Regions from separate parts of the Alistipes sp. 56_sp_Nov_56_25 genome, predicted to be linked through region 1. Evidence: riboswitches for the same ligand, from Rfam matches in the RefSeq annotation. Region 1 holds a riboswitch; each other region holds the start of a gene.
What was found. Region 1 has a riboswitch for cobalamin ahead of BHV64_RS07830 (PL29 family lyase N-terminal domain-containing protein). Riboswitches for the same ligand answer to the same signal wherever they lie in the genome.
Positions count from the first base shown of each region.

Region 1 (5,345 bases):
CGTTCGAAAGCGATCTGGAAGGTGGTGAACAGCCCCGACTGGAGGTTGATCTGGTCGTAGGGGGTGATGATGGCCACGGCCAGCGCGCCCAGCGTGAACAGTCCGAACGAGATCAGCGCCGCGAGGAACATCGCCCGTGGGAACTGCGTCTGGGGTTTGGCCAGTTCCGGAGCGTGCACGGCGTGCACCTCCACGCCGGCGAACAGCAGCAGGATGCCCGCCAGGAACGCGATGTCGCTCATGCCCGTGATGTGGGGGAAGAGACGCGGGTGGACGTGCTGCGCGGCGTCGACGTTGACGATCTGCGAGACGCCGGCCGGAATCTCCTTCAGGGCGATTTCGTTGCCGCCGGCCATCCAGATGACCGCCATCACGATCACGACGACGCCCGGGAGCACCGTGCCGATCAGAAATCCCTTCGAGGTGATGCCCGAGATGGCCGACGTGCCGCGCAGGGTCACCAGCGTCGCGCACCAGTACATCGCAATCGAGAACAACCCGACGTACAGCCCGTTCTGCGCCAGAGCCGGAACGCCGATCATGTAGGCGATCGACGCGGCGGCGAATCCCAGTACGGTGGGATACCAGACGACGTTCTGAATCCATTGCAGGAAGATCGCCGAGAAACCCAGGTGGCGGTTGAAAGCCTCCTTGACCCAGGTGTAGACGCCGCCGCCGCGGTCGGCGAAGGCGCTGCCCAGTTCGGCGCCCACGAGGGCCGCAGGAATCAGGAAGAGGAACGTCGCGAAGAAAATGTAGAAGAACATCGTCAGTTCCTCCTGGGCCATCATCGGGAGCCCGCGCAGGCTGATGACGGCTGCAGCGGTCATCAGCGCCAGCTGCGTCGTGGTGATATTTTTACGTTTTGCCATGGTGGGTAGGTTGGATTTTGCTGTTTTCCCTCGTCGTCCGCCGCACAGTTTTCGTGCCGGAGCGCATTGCCGCCCCGTGAAATCGGCGGCCGGAGCGTTGCAAAGAACCGATCGGAACACCGGGCGGCTTTTTCGTACCCTGCGCACGCAGAAACGGCGCGCCCGGCATGCGGATGCAAAAACAGCAGGGAATCTCGCGATTGCCTGCTGTCCCCGGAGGTCGCCCTCCTAAAACTACTAACCCAAACTTAAATAAATGAAGAAACCTCACTGCGGTTGCTGTGCCGCAGCTGACCGGAATAAGTACAAAGCGCGTGCCGAACCTGCAATCGCCGTCCGCCGGGGACCGTTTGGCCGATTATCGGGTCTTGTTGTGGAATTTTCACCGGAATAATTTTGGTTTTATTTCTTTTTATTGTTTTATTTGTGGCATATGCCTGATGATAGTGTCTTTAAAGGAAAATTCACGGCGTTGTAACGTGGAAGGAGAAAAAGACATTTTGCGGCGGGTGAGTGGCGGGGACAGCGATGCCTTGCGGCCGATCTTCCCGAAACACGGTTCGCGTGTGGGAGGTCTTCGCCGTTGCGGGAGCCGATGCTACGCCCCGTGAATGGCTGCACGAAACGGCCGTCGCCTGCCGGGTGATCTACGACTGGCAGCGGGCCGACGGGACCTACGGCAAGCAGTTCGTGACGGACACCTACCTGCTGCCCGAATGCCAGCTGATCCTGGCGTCGTATCGTCTGGCCGCCGTGCTCAACGACCTGTTCGGTTAGTGATGCCCTCCGGGGATAAAAAAACAGCAGGGAATCTCACGATTGCCTGCTGCCCCCAGGAGGTTGCCCTCCTAAAACTACTAACCCAAACTTAAATAAATGAAGAAACCTCACTGCGGTTGCTGTGCCGCAGCTGACTGAAATAAGTACAAGGCGCGTGCCAAAGTCGCGCCGCCGTCTGCCGGAAAAGGGACGCATCGTGGTCGGAACGGTCCGCTGCGCAGAGCGGCGGGGCGCGTTTCGCGGAAATATTCCGCCGGATCGCTTGCTTCCTGCCGATAAAAGTGTACCTTTGCCGTGCAATGGTTTCCCCGTGGAGGGGAATTAAAAGGGAATGCCGTGTGAATCGGCAACAGTTCCCGCTGCTGTGAGTCCCGCCCGCAAGGGCTTTTTCGTTGCGGCATTCTTGAGCCACTGGTCCTCCGGGACCGGGAAGGCGCCGCCTCGGGGGACAAGTCAGAAGACCTGCCTTGCGCGATAGGGTGTTTGCTCCTGCGGAGAAAGGGAGCGCCTGAAGTCGTCGCCGGCGGTTTTTCCGTGCGTCCTTATTTGCTTCGGCCCTCTTTTTCCTGTTGCTGCGAACCTCTTCGGACAGACTTTTTTACGGTTGGATGAGGAAGTCGTCGCCATGCTTTGCCGGGTCGTCATGCCTGTTTTTGCCTGCGCGGTATTCTCCGTGAAGTCTGTCCCTTACGGACGGAACAGATGGAACCATTAACTAAAAAACAAGGTATGATGAAAAAATTATTTGTGATCTGCTCCTGGGCGCTGCTTCTCGGCGGCTGCAAGAGCGAATCCGGGGCTTCGGACCCGGATGGAGACAAACCCGTTCCCCCCCCCTCGGCCGAACTGTTGCAAAAGATCGAAGACCTGAATGCGGGCCTGGTCTCGCTGAAGACGCTGGCCGGAGCCGTGTCGCAGTCGGAAGTGCGGTCGCTGGCCGAGACGGAGGACGGCGTGCGCCTTACGTTCTGCGACGGGACCGAAGTGACGGTAGCCTGCAATGCGGCGGCGGAAGCGCCGCTGATCGGCATTGCGGTCGACGGGGATGCGTATTACTGGACACTCGCCGCGGAAAAGGATATTCCCTGGCTGAAAGATGCCGCCGGAGCGAAAATGCCTGTTTCGGGGCCTGTCCCCGTCGTGGGGCGCGATGATAAAGGTTTCTGGACCGTGACGACGGACGCCGCCGTGACGCCGTGGCAGATCGGGGACGGCTCCGGAAATCCGGTCGAAGCCACGGGCGACGAGCAGGTGGAGTTGTTCCGGTCGGTAAAGGCCGGAAACGGCCGGGTGGAAATCGCGCTGACGGACGGCGGGACTCTTTCGGCGGCGCAGGTCAACGACTTGAGCGTTGCGGGGACGGCCAACTGCTATGTGGTTTCGGCGCCCGGAACGTATGTTTTCAATGCCCGGGTACGCGGAAACGGAGCCGGCGAAGGGGTCGGATTCGAGCCGGCGATCGAGATGGCGGACGGCATGACGGCCGACTGGCTGTGGACCGACTCCGAAGGACTCGTTTCGGGAGTCGCCCTCGACACGACCTCCGGCGATATTTTCCTCACGGTCGGCGAAGGCAGGGGCAACGCGCTGGTCGCCCTGATGCAGGACGGAAAGGTCGTCTGGAGCTGGCATGTCTGGGTGACCGACGCTCCGCAGACGATGACCTACGGGAACGGGACGGTCTTCATGGACCGCAACCTGGGCGCCGCAGGTACGACCGCAGGCGGTACGGACGCTTACGGCATGTATTACCAGTGGGGGCGCAAGGACCCGTTCTACGGGGGCGAGAAAACGGAAACTTCGGCCAATGCGTTCCTCGAAGCAAAGAACGGCACGGTGGTGAATCCCGCTTATCCGGCGCTGGACTGGGCTTTCAGCAAGAGTGCGACGACGACCGACGGGGCTGCCGCCAATCCTATGACGTTCTACAACGATAAGGTCGGAACCGGCTATAACTGGCTTGCGTCGCCGAACGCGACATTGTGGGGTGAGGCCAAAACGCTCAACGACCCCTGCCCGCCGGGGTACAGGGTTCCTGGAACCGGTGCATGGGAGGATCTGATTTCGGGACGTCAGTACATCGACGGCGTTTCGGTATGGGACGGAACGAACTACGGTATGACCTATACCCACGGGGAACAGACGGCCTGGTATCCGGCGCAGGGCTATCGCAATTACAGTTCGGGCGCCATCGTGGGGCTGCGCAGCTCGACCGGCGGTTTGGGCGCTTACTGGTCGGCGGAAACCTCTTCGGTCAAATCCTATTACCTCTTCTTCCGCAGCAAACTGTCGAGCAGCGGTTCGATCAATAATGAACTGGACATGAACCGGTCTTACGGCTATACGGTGCGTTGCTGCAAGGAGTGACGGTCCGTCGGGACGAATAAAGGCAGGACGCTTTCGGGTCCTGCCTTTGTTTTCGATGTCGGTTCCGGCCTACCGGAACACGCCCGTGTAGGTCGAGGGCGAGAGGGCGCGCAGCTCCTCCTTGACTGATTCGGCGACGTCGAGCGTTTCGATGAATGCCGCGATCGACTCGCGGGTGATGTGGGCGTTGGTCCGCGTCAGGGCCTTCAACGCCTCGTAGGGCTTCGGGAAACCCTCGCGGCGCAGGATGGTCTGGATGCCCTCGGCCACCACGGCCCAGTTGTTCTCCAGGTCGCGCGCCAGCGCCTCGGGGTTGAGGATCACCTTGTTCAGCCCCTTGAGCAGCGATTGCAGGGCGATCACCGCGTGGGCCATCGGCACGCCGATGTTGCGCAGCACGGTCGAGTCGGTCAGGTCGCGCTGAAGACGCGATACGGGCAGCTTCGACGAAAGGTGCTCGAAAACGGCGTTGGCAATGCCGAAGTTGCCCTCGGCGTTTTCGAAGTCGATGGGGTTGACCTTGTGGGGCATGGCGCTCGATCCGACCTCACCGGCCTTGATCTGCTGTTTGAAGTACTCCATCGAAATATAGGTCCACATGTCGCGCGAGAGGTCGATGAGAATGGTGTCGATGCGCTTCATGTTGTCGAAGATCGCCGCCAGGTTGTCGTAGTGCTCGATCTGCGTGGTGTACTGCGAACGGCACAGCCCCAGCGTCTCGTTCACGAATCGGTTGGCAAAAGCCACCCAGTCGATTTCGGGGTAGGCTGCGCGGTGGGCGTTGAAGTTGCCCGTGGCGCCGCCGAACTTGGCCGGAACGGCGATGTCGTGGAGCATGAACAACTGCTTTTCGAGCCGCTCGACGAATACCGAAAACTCTTTGCCCAGCGAGGTCGGCGAGGCGGGCTGCCCGTGCGTGCGCGCCAGCATCGGAACCTCGCGCCACTGCTCGGCGAACGACGCCAAAGCGTCGCGGACCTCCTCGACGACGGGGTAGTAGACGCCTGTCATCGCCTCCCGGAGCGAGAGCGGAATGGCCGTGTTGTTGATGTCCTGCGACGTGAGGCCGAAATGCACGAACTCCTTATAGGCCTCCAGCCCGAGGGTGTCCATTTTCTCCTTGATGATGTACTCGATGGCCTTTACGTCGTGGTTGGTCACCGACTCGATCTCCTTCACGCGCCGGGCGTCGGCGTCCGAGAAATCGAGGTAGAGCGCGCGCAGGGCGGCGAATTTCGAGCGGTCGATGCCGGTCAGCTGCGGCAGCGGCAGTTCGCACAAGGCGATGAAGTATTCCACTTCGACGCGGATGCGGTAGCGGATGAG
Region 1 covers NZ_MNQF01000027.1:13,047-18,391, forward strand. Annotated here, with positions in the region: partial or broken gene BHV64_RS07820 (amino acid permease) at 1-872, opposite strand, end outside; gene BHV64_RS07825 (hypothetical protein) at 1,437-1,649, shown strand; cobalamin riboswitch at 1,935-2,136, shown strand; gene BHV64_RS07830 (PL29 family lyase N-terminal domain-containing protein) at 2,385-4,019, shown strand; gene purB (adenylosuccinate lyase) at 4,089-5,345, opposite strand, start outside.

Region 2 (5,345 bases), on a different contig from region 1:
TGTTCGGCCTTGTCATCCCAAAGATTGGGATTGATGGTGAGCCGGGTCGGTGCGACCATATCTACCTGCCTGCCGTCCCGCAGACGCGCGTAAATGGTCGCCTTCGATTCTGTATCATAGCGTTTTACGCTCTTTTTCTTTTTGATGATGAGAGTTATTTTCATAGTACCCAGATTCCGGATTGACAGAGCAAAAATACGAAAAATTCCCCACATTTTCCCCACATCTGCTAAAAAATGTTTAATCGAAATTTTTCATGCAAAATCATTGGATATTAATATACTATTGATAATAAATGAAATAAATGCAATTTTATTTATTTTAGCTTCTATTTTTATTTAATGGGATTTAATATATTCAAATGCGGCTCCGGGTACAGGAAAAATCGCTTAATTTGTTGGTTATGACAAGTTAAGCGATTTTTTTGATTGTTCCCGCATGTGAAAATATGCTCTTGGGTGGGTTATCTTTTGTGAGATGGCTGGAATATATCCAATGATTCGTCATAGATCGGGCTGTCGATCCCGAGGAATGACAGGACGCTGTGAAAGACATGATACTGCCCGACCTTTTTCTCCGGATCTATTTCCAGCGCTTCATCCGATGTCCACACGATGAACGGAATCTCGATCTGTTCCTTCGGCGCGACAAGTATGGGCACGCCGTGCATATACAGATTCCCCTCGCCGAGGGACTCTCCGTGGTCGGATACGAAGATCACGCAACTGCGCCTTTGGGGAATCCCGCGAAGAATTTCTATTACGGAATGAATGAGATAATCCGTGTAGACGATGGTGTTGTCGTAGGCATTCATCAGCTCCTTCGGATCCGCTTTGGACATCTCCACCGTAGTGCATACGGGACTGAACACCTCGAACTCCGGCGGGTATTTCTTATAGTACGTGGGGCCGTGGCTCGTGCTGGTATGGAGTACGACGAGCATCTTGTCCTTGCTGCCGGAGAGTATCTCTTCGCGGAGGCCTGCGAGCAGAATGCCGTCGTACCTGTCGTCGGCTTCGGGATTCCGCTCCTTGAGCTCTTTCGGCTTGTAGTATTTGTCGATGTGTACGGGAGGCTCTCCCCAATTGTTGCTGCGCCATACCACATCCACGCCGCTGCGGTTGAGATAGTTCGGAAGGATTTCGTAAAGTTTGTTGGACGGCTTATGGTCGAGAATGGCCTTCACGCCTGCCGTGGTGTAGGTCGCGGCCGCATCTGCAATCAGTGCGGTCACGCTGTCTTTCTCCAGAAGCGGATTGGTCGGCTTGCCGTATCCGTATAAAGAGAAATTCTCCCTTCTGGCGGATTCTCCTATTATCAGCACGCATACATCCTTGCTGTCGGAAACGATCTTCGCGTCGGGCAGGGGAATCTCTTTCCGGTTCTGCTTCTTTACGGAATTATAGTAGCGTACGGAATTGACCGTATACGACCACGGCATGACCAGGCTGCCGAGCTTGGGCGCGTTGCGGTCGATCCACGGCCAGTTCTGCATATTGACCAGCGCGATGGCCAAAGAAACCGCCAATGCGATGCCCGTGCGGGCGAAAAAACGCTTCCAGCTTCCGTAGTCGAACCGCCTTGCAAAAATGTAGATGCATGGAACCACCCCCAGGAAGAGGAGATACCATACGGCAGACCATGAAAAGAATCCGGAAGCCTCCGAATACCGGGTGTTGAATACGTTCCCCATCATCTTGTCCGTGATGAGCACCTGGTATGTGTTTATGAAATAGAGGCTTATGGCATTGCCTATGAATGTGAAGGCAAGGATGCACTTTCCGACGAAGCGTCCGAGAAAGAGCACGAGGTAATAGACGAGAAAATTGAGCGCGAACATCAGCACGCCCAGCCCTCCGGTGATCAATACGCCGTTGAAGCCCCCTTCGATGTTGCCGAGCACCAGCCGGAAGAACGGCCAGTGGAACGCCACGAGCGTAAACAGGCTGAGTACCGAAGATATGCGGGTGAGGTCGGTCTTTTCGTTCAGAAATTTTACCATTTGATAACTGTTTTATAAAATGTAAGGATCACTCCCGCGCACAGGACAAGAAGCGTAAAGTTGAAAAGAATCGTCAACGGGATGTTTACCGTATGCGCCGGAGCCATATAGGGAGTTTGTGCCACGGAAGCGTCGTATCGTGCGAACGGATTGGTGTAGATCACCTCTCCGTCGGGAAAGTAGGCCGTAATACGTGCGTAGGGGTCATTGTCCCTCATGGTATAGCTGGCCGCGGACGAGTTCCGGGCCAGCGACAGAGTGGTGTGATCCTGCCCTGTCACCTTGATACTGTCCGCCTGGCGCGACAAGGCGATGTAGATCGTTTCGCCGTCGAGTCCGATCTTCTCGACCGACGGCAGATTCCTGTTTCTGGCGTATTTCACCTCCCAGTCCCCATGTCCGTAGTCGGGAATGCGCATCGCATAATAGCACCCTCCGAGAAGCGTTTCCTTTATGTCTTCATACCTCGCCGACGGACAATGCAGGAAATTGCACCTCACGGCAATGCGGCTGGATTTGTCGGGGTAATGTAGGTCGTCGTTGGCCAGCCCGAAACTGTAATGCCCGGCGCTGAGGGCCCAGTCCCAGTACTCGTTTTCGGTGCTCTTTCCGCTGTCGAGTTCCATGATCCTGTAACCGCCGAGTTTTTGCATGTGGCTTTTCGACGTGCCCGTCGTTCTCAAGGGGTGATTCATCTGGATGAAATCGGACTCCTTTCCGAGCAGGTCTAACTGGAATTGTTTTTGGGAAGCGAAAAGCGGGATCAAATGATCGAAGCGGTTGACTTCGTCGCAACCGAATACCAGCTTATGGTATTTGAATAGGTTGATACCGTGTTCGTAGACATTGACCTGCAACAGGGAATCGTACGGATGTAGGGTCAATTCATTGTGATTCGAGAATGTTACGATGTCATATCCGAATTTCCGGTAGGCTTCATCGGTTTCGGCCGGCCAATATTCGCACTCGTTCAGGATGCCCTTTACGCGCGTATGCGTATGAAAATTGGCTCGTTTCCAGCATATGTCGGATTCCCCCCCCCAGTATGGGTTAAAAATGTCGGGGCCGCTGAAGGGTTTAGCCTCACTGAAATCATATACGGGGCTTACGCTTGTCACAAAGATTGCCAGCAAGGCGATCAGTATGAGCGAGACGATGGTTTTGCCCAATGCGACCGATATTTTTCGCAGCATGTAAATCAAAGTTCGTTCATTTGGATGCAATGCGTTTCCCATAAATTAATGGCTGAAGATAATTGCTGCAAAGTTAACAAAAATGCGGCAAGAGCAAAAGGGAAAATAGATGTGTAGAAACGACTGAATTCGGATTTGGTACATTAAAGTAATATTGGGGATGTTTTTGCGGGTGGAAGCGCAAGCCGGAATGGGATCCTTTCCGGCGCTTTCTGGCTGCGGTTGGTGAAAATAATCCGCGATTTCGGGCGGTTTCTCGGAAAGAAGCGTTATCTTTGCCGCAGGTTTGGTACTCTCCTTCCCGGGCGTGGAAGAAGAGTGAAAAGGGAATCGGGTGCAAATCCCGGACAGTCCCGCTGCTGTGAAACTCCGTGAAGGCTCCGAACATCTCGCCACTGGCCCGCAAGGACCGGGAAGGCTTCGGAACAGGAGCAAGTCAGAAGACCTGCCAGGCCGATTCGACGTCAGGAAGCCCCGGGGGATGGGTATTTGACATCGGGTTATGTAATGCTTATTGTTTTATGTCGGACTTTGCCGCCGGGTGCTGCGCCTTTCGGCAGGCGGGATTTTTCCCGGACGGAAGCCGACCGGATGAGGATTGGATATGGAATTAATCGAACGATTGTTATTTGGCTCCGAGTCGCTTTGGGGCGGAGGTGTGGCCCACTCGGTGCTGATTCTGGCGCTGGTCGTGGCGTTGGGTGTCATGCTGGGCAAACTCAAGGTCGCCGGCGTGTCGCTGGGCGTGACGGGCATTCTGTTCGTCGGCATCGGCTTCAGCTATTTCGGCATGAACGTCGACGAACACCTGATGCACTTTCTCAAGGAGTTCGGACTGATTCTTTTCGTCTATTCGATCGGCCTGCAGGTCGGGCCCGGATTTTTCTCTTCGTTCCGCAAGGGCGGCGTCACGCTCAACAAACTGGCGGTGCTGGTGGTGGCGCTGGGTGTCGCCACGACGGTGGCGCTCTATTACATCACGGGCTTGTCCATGACGACGATGGTCGGCGTGATGTCGGGCGCCGTGACCAACACGCCCGGACTGGGCGCCGCACAGCAGGCTTTCAGCGACATGCACGCCGGAGCCGATGCCCCGGACATCGCCACGGGTTACGCCGTGGCCTACCCGCTGGGCGTCGTGGGAGCCATCCTCACGCTGATCGGGCTTCGCTACCTGCTGCGCATCGACGTGAAACGCGAAGAGGCCGCCGCCGGGCAGGATTCGGACGCGCAGAAAGACCTGACGACCCGGCGTCTTTCCGTCGAGATCGTCAATGCCGCCGTCAACGGCAAGACCGTCGCCGAGATCCGGGACCTTGCGCTGCGGGATTTCGTCATTTCGCGCATCAGCCGCGGCGGCGGAAGCCCCGAACTGGCTGACGCTTCGACGGCGCTTCATTGCGGCGACCGCATCCTGCTGATCGCCGCGCCCCGGGATGTCGAGGCGCTGGTGGCCCTGCTCGGGCGGGAGGTCGACGCCGAGCCGATGGTCCATGACAAGGCGATGATTTCGCGGCGCATCCTGATCACCAAGCCCGAGCTGAACGGCAAGACCCTCTCCGAACTGCGGGTCCGTTCCACGTGCGGCGTCACGATCACGCGCATCAACCGTTCGGGCATCGACCTGGTGGCCTCCGGAAACCTGCAATTGCAGATCGGCGACCGGGTGACGGTCGTGGGGCCCGAATTGTCGGTGGCCCATGCCGAGCGGCTTTTCGGCAACTCGCTCAAGCGGCTCAACCACCCCAACCTGATCCCCATTTTCACCGGCATCGCGCTGGGCGTTCTGCTGGGCAGCATTTCGTTCTGGATTCCGGGCATCCCGCAGCCCGTGAAACTGGGTCTTGCCGGAGGTCCGCTGATCGTGGCCATCCTGATCGGCCGCTACGGGCCGCACTACAAACTGGTCACCTATACGACGATGTCGGCCAACCTTATGCTGCGCGAGGTGGGCATCTCGCTCTTCCTGGCGGGCGTGGGACTGGGCGCGGGCGAGGAGTTCGTGCCGACGCTCGCGGCGGGCGGATATGTCTGGATCGCCTACGGGGCCGTGATCACCGTCGTGCCGCTCCTGCTGGCGGGCATTTTCGGACGCTTCTACTACAAACTCAACTATTATACGCTGATCGGCGTTCTTTCGGGGGCCTCGA
Region 2 covers NZ_MNQF01000061.1:140,051-145,395, reverse strand. Annotated here, with positions in the region: partial or broken gene BHV64_RS09830 (recombinase) at 1-164, opposite strand, end outside; gene eptA (phosphoethanolamine--lipid A transferase EptA) at 464-2,002, opposite strand; gene BHV64_RS09820 (hypothetical protein) at 1,996-2,886, opposite strand; cobalamin riboswitch at 3,466-3,662, shown strand; gene BHV64_RS09815 (putative transporter) at 3,800-5,345, shown strand, end outside.
Region 2: linked by a shared signal. The riboswitch ahead of BHV64_RS09815 (putative transporter) and the one ahead of BHV64_RS07830 (PL29 family lyase N-terminal domain-containing protein) in region 1 are both predicted to bind cobalamin.

Region 3 (5,345 bases), on a different contig from region 1:
TGTGACCGGTGGATATACTTGTGTGCTGGGCACATCTTTTGCTGCTCCCCATGTTTCCGGCATCGTGGCTTTGATATGGGCAACGGATCCCGATCTTTCGGTATGGCGGGTACGCAATATTATCGAACAAACTACCCGAAAGATCGGCGGCAACACTTATGGTGTCGATCCGCTTCGATTGAACGGATTATGGAACCAATTTGTGGGTTATGGTCTGGTAAATGCCTATGCAGCTGTATCAGCGGTTTCGGGGCCCGCTCCCACCGCTCCAAACATCGGGACTTCATTGTCGGAGGTGGAACCCGGCGATCTTTCGATGATGGGTTTGGGGTATGATAAATGGAATATAGCGTATTTGGCCCGTGGAGAAGGGCAAGCAACGTGTTCTATTGAAAATTACGATTCTTCTGTCACTTATGTATGGAGCAGCACCCTGCCTCCGTACACGGGTGAGGGCTTCACATTTACCGTTGATTTTGCGTCGGATACCGATGAACCCGTACTTCACGATATCGAATGTCGGGTGTTGAAAAATGGTCTATCCACATCTTCCGGGGTACATCTGGCATTGATTCCGCAAGGGTACTCTTACTAAATTGATATTGGAGTTCCTGACTTACAAACTGCTGATAATTTGGCTGTAAATCAGAGGTTGGATAAAAATATTTTATCCAACCTCTGATTATACTGTTATGGGGCAAACCCGTGATCGGCAATATTCTGGGCGCACGACGCATCCGGAACTTTTCGGTCAAAGCCCGATCAGGACGTGTTCGAGCCAGATCACCGCGATGCCCGCCAGATAGCCGGACAGGGCCAGCAGCGAGATGCGTTTGAGGTACCAGCCGAAATTGATCTTTTCGAGTCCCATCGCCACGACGCCGGCCGCCGAGCCGATGATCAGCAGACTGCCGCCCACGCCGGCGCAGTAGGTCAGCAGGTGCCAGAACAGCCCGTCCGCCACGAAACTCTGTGCGAAAGCCGGATCGGCGCTCGCCGCAGCCGTTGCGACGTCGGCCACCGGGTACATGCCCATGCAGGCCGCCACCAGCGGCACGTTGTCGACCACCGACGAGAGGATGCCGATGGCGCCCGCGATGGTGAACACTTCGTGGACATTCTTGTCCAGCCAGTCGGCCATGTCGGTCAGCACGCCGCCGGTCTGCAACGCGCCCACGGCCATCAGGATGCCGAGGAAAAAGAGAATCGTCGGCATGTCGATGTGCTTGAGGACTTTGGATACGCGCGGCTGGATCGACTCCTCCATGTTGCGGATGCTGCGTTTGCGGTCGTAGATGATTTCGGTCAGAATCCACATGAATCCCAGCGACACCATCATGCCCATGTAGGGCGGCAGTCCGGTGAGGCTCTTGAACACCGGCACGAACAGCAGACTTACGACGCCCACGATAAGGATGAATAGCCGCAGGCGCGGACCGATGCATTCGGGGCATCCCGATGCGAGGGCCTTGGCGCTGACCGCGGCGGCGGGGCGGTCGGCGACGTAGCGGCTGGCGATGGCCGCAGGGATCACGACCGACACGAGGCACGGCAGGAAGAGGTTGGCGATCAGGTTGGCGGCCGTGACGTTGCCGCGCATCCACAGCATGATGGTCGTCACGTCGCCGATGGGCGACCAGGCGCCGCCGCTGTTCGCGGCGATGACGATCACGCTGGCGAAAATCCACCGTTCCTTCTTGTTGGCGATCAACCGCCGCAGCAGCATGACCATGATGATCGTGGTGGTCATGTTGTCCAGTGCGGCCGACATGAAGAAGGTGATGATCGCCAGCAGCCACATTAGTTTGCGCTTGTTGCGCGTGGTGATGTGGTCGGTGATGACGTTGAAGCCGCCGTAGCTGTCGATCAGGTCCACGATGGTCATGGCCCCGATCAGGAAGACCAGGATTTCGCACGTGTCGCCCAGCTGGTCCACCAGCTCGTGCTGAATGTGCGGGTCGTTGCCCAGGAGGCTGAACACGGTCCAGATCGCTCCGGCCATCAGCAGGGCGACGGCCGATTTGTCGATCCTGGTTTTGTGCTCCAGCGCGATGAACAGATAGCCCACCACGAAGAGCAGAATCATTGTCGGAATCATATCGTTTGCGTTTATTTACAGGGTAACTGAAGCAAAGATACGAAAAATCCGGCAGAGGTCCGGTTTTGTCCCTGCCAATTTTGCATCCGGGGGTTGGTTTTTGCGATTTTTTGTTTATCTTTGCAGTCGCTTTCGAGCGAATGTTTGAGCTGTGGTGTAATGGTAACACAGCAGATTTTGGTTCTGTCGTTCTGGGTTCGAATCCCGGCAGCTCAACACGAAAAGGCGGTCATGCGACCGCCTTTTTCGTGCATACGTTTGTTTAGCGGATCTTGCGGTGTGAGATGAGCGCGGCGATCCACAGCAGGATGACCGAGCCGATGACGGCCGTCGCCAGACTGCCCAGCGTGCCGACGGGAACCCATCCGAAGAGCGAAAAGAGCCAGCCGCCCAATACGCCGCCGATAAGCCCGACGATCAGGTTGACGAAGAGTCCCGAACCTCCTCCCTTGACGATCAGGTTGGCGATCCATCCGGCGGCCAGTCCGATCAGCAGATACCATAGAAAATACATAGTCTTGCATTTTGGAACGCTTTTCGGAGTGCAAAATCCGTACCCGGCCGGGCCGGGGCGTTTTATAACGCCTTTTTCAGCGCTTTTGCCAGCTGATCGGGACACGACGTGCCGCGGCCCCGGCAGTCGATGCCTTCGAGCCGGGCGACGGCTTCCGCGGCCGTCATCCCGCGCACGAGCGCCGCGATTCCCTGCTGGTTGCCGTGGCAGCCGCCCGTGAAGGAGACGCTTCGGACGACGCCGTTTTCGAGTTCGACGTCGATTTGCCGGGAGCAGGTTCCCTGGCAGACGTGTGTTATTTTCTGTGTCATGGAGTTACGATTTTCCGGTTTGCGGGGGCGAAGATACGAAATTCGGAGCCTTTCACAAAATGTTGAAAACTTCCTGCTCCGGAATTTTGAAAGTCGGGGAATAATGGAGACTTTTGTGACCCGCAAAGGTATCCTTCGTCCCGCCGGGGCGGAGGATAAGAGGGAATCGGGTGCGAATCCCGGACAGTTCCCGCTGCTGTATGCACTTCAATGCCGCAGGCGAATCGTCGAGCCACTGTCCCGCGGGGGACGGGAAGGCCGCCTGCGGGTCGGTGCGAGTCAGAAGACCTGCCTTTGCGCATGCAATGTCGGCCCTGCGGGGAAACGGGGCCTGTTGTGAAACGTATATACTCATATTACAATGGATTACACGCAGATTTCCATCATCAAACGTGATGGTAAAACCGAGCCTTTTTCTCTGGATAAAATCGTCCGCGCCATCACGAAGGCCTTTCGCGCGGGCGGCATAACGGACGAGGGGCAGGCCGTCGAGCAGATCGCATCCGACGTGGCGGCGGCAATTACGAAGGCCGAGATTTCGGTCGAGGAGATTCAGGACATGGTCGAGGAGCGGCTGATGAAACGCAACCCCTCGATCGCCAAACGTTATATCATCTACCGCGAGTGGCGCAACGTCGAACGCGACCGCCGCTCGTCGATCAAGAGCGTCATGGACGGCATCGTGACCGTCGAGAAGAACGACATCAACCTTTCGAACGCCAACATGTCGTCGCACACGCCCGCGGGGCAGATGATGACCTTCGCCTCGGAGATCACCAAGGACTACGCCCTGAAATATCTGGTGGGCGTGCGCCACGGCCGCGCCCACCGCGACGGGGACATTCACATTCACGACCTGGACTACTATCCCACGAAGACCACGACGTGCATTCAGTACGATCTGGGTGACATCTACGAACGGGGATTCTCGACGAAGAACGGCTCGGTGCGCACGCCGCAGTCGATCCAGAGCTACGCCACGCTGGCCACGATCGTCTTCCAGACCAACCAGAACGAGCAGCACGGCGGGCAGTCGATCCCGGCGTTCGACCATTTCATGGCCCCGGGCGTGCTGAAAACCTTCCGCCGTCACCTAACCGACATGACGCTGTTCCTGTGCGGCGTGCGGGGCGGCGTGACGCTGGAGCGCGCCGAGCTGAAGGCCCTGGTCGCCGAACACGTGCCGACGATCGAACCCTGCGAGACGGCGGTGGGGCGTCTGTTCGCCGCCCTGCGCCAGTCGGGCGTGGAGGTCGCCGACGAGGACATCCGACGCATCTGGCGGCAGGCATACGACACGACGCGCCGCGAGACCCATCAGGCGATGGAGGGATTCATCCACAACCTCAATACGATGCACTCGCGCGGCGGCAACCAGGTGGTGTTCAGCTCGGTGAACTACGGCACGGACTTTTCGCCCGAGGGCCGCATGGTCATCCGCGAACTGCTTTCCGCCACGATCGAGGGGCTGGGGCACGGCGAAGTGCCGGTCTTCCCGATCCAGATTTTCAAGGTCAAGGAGGGTGTTTCGTGGTCCGAAGAGGACTATGCCGCAGCGGTGAAGGACTTCGACAAGGCGCTGGCCGGGGAGATCAAGTTCAAAACTCCGAACTTCGACCTGCTGATCGAGGCGTGCCGCACCACGTCGGTGGCGCTGTTCCCCAACTTCATGTTTCTCGACGCACCGTTCAACCGCCACGAGAAGTGGCGCATCGACGACCCCGACCGCTTCCGCTACGAGGTGGCGACGATGGGGTGCCGTACGCGCGTCTTCGAGAATCTGCACGGCGAAAAGTCGTCGTGGGGGCGCGGCAACCTCTCCTTCACGTCGATGAACCTGCCGCGGCTGGCCATCGAGGCGATGCGCGAGGCCGGGGACATGATTCCCGACGGCAACAAACACGCGATCCGCAAGGAGGCGCGCGAAATTTTCCTCGAATCGGTGCGCAAGACCGCCACGATGATGGCCGAGCAGCTCTACGAACGTTACTGCTTTCAGCGCACGGCCCTTGCGCGGCAGTTCCCGTTTATGATGTCGAACGATGTCTGGAAGGGCGGCGGCCGGTTGCAGCCCAACGACGAGGTGGGCGACGTGCTCAAGCACGGCACGCTGGGCATCGGCTTCATCGGCGGACACAACGCGATGGTGGCGATTTACGGCGAAGGCCATGCGACCTCGAAGGAGGCGTGGCAGACGCTCTACGACGCCGTGACGGTGATGAACCGCGTGGTCGAGGAGTACAAGGCCAAATACGGGCTGAACTATTCGGTGCTGGCGACCCCGGCCGAGGGGTTGAGCGGACGCTTCACGCGCATGGACCGCAAGCGTTACGGGGAGATTCCGGGCGTCACCGACCGCGACTACTACGTCAACTCGTTCCACGTCGACGTGCGCGAGCCGGTTTCCATCGTCGAGAAAATC
Region 3 covers NZ_MNQF01000003.1:148,597-153,941, forward strand. Annotated here, with positions in the region: gene BHV64_RS02410 (S8 family peptidase) at 1-595, shown strand, start outside; gene nhaD (sodium:proton antiporter NhaD) at 752-2,098, opposite strand; tRNA gene BHV64_RS02420 (tRNA-Gln) at 2,244-2,314, shown strand; gene BHV64_RS02425 (GlsB/YeaQ/YmgE family stress response membrane protein) at 2,361-2,612, opposite strand; gene BHV64_RS02430 (TIGR03905 family TSCPD domain-containing protein) at 2,675-2,923, opposite strand; cobalamin riboswitch at 3,033-3,233, shown strand; gene BHV64_RS02435 (anaerobic ribonucleoside triphosphate reductase) at 3,285-5,345, shown strand, end outside.
Region 3: linked by a shared signal. The riboswitch ahead of BHV64_RS02435 (anaerobic ribonucleoside triphosphate reductase) and the one ahead of BHV64_RS07830 (PL29 family lyase N-terminal domain-containing protein) in region 1 are both predicted to bind cobalamin.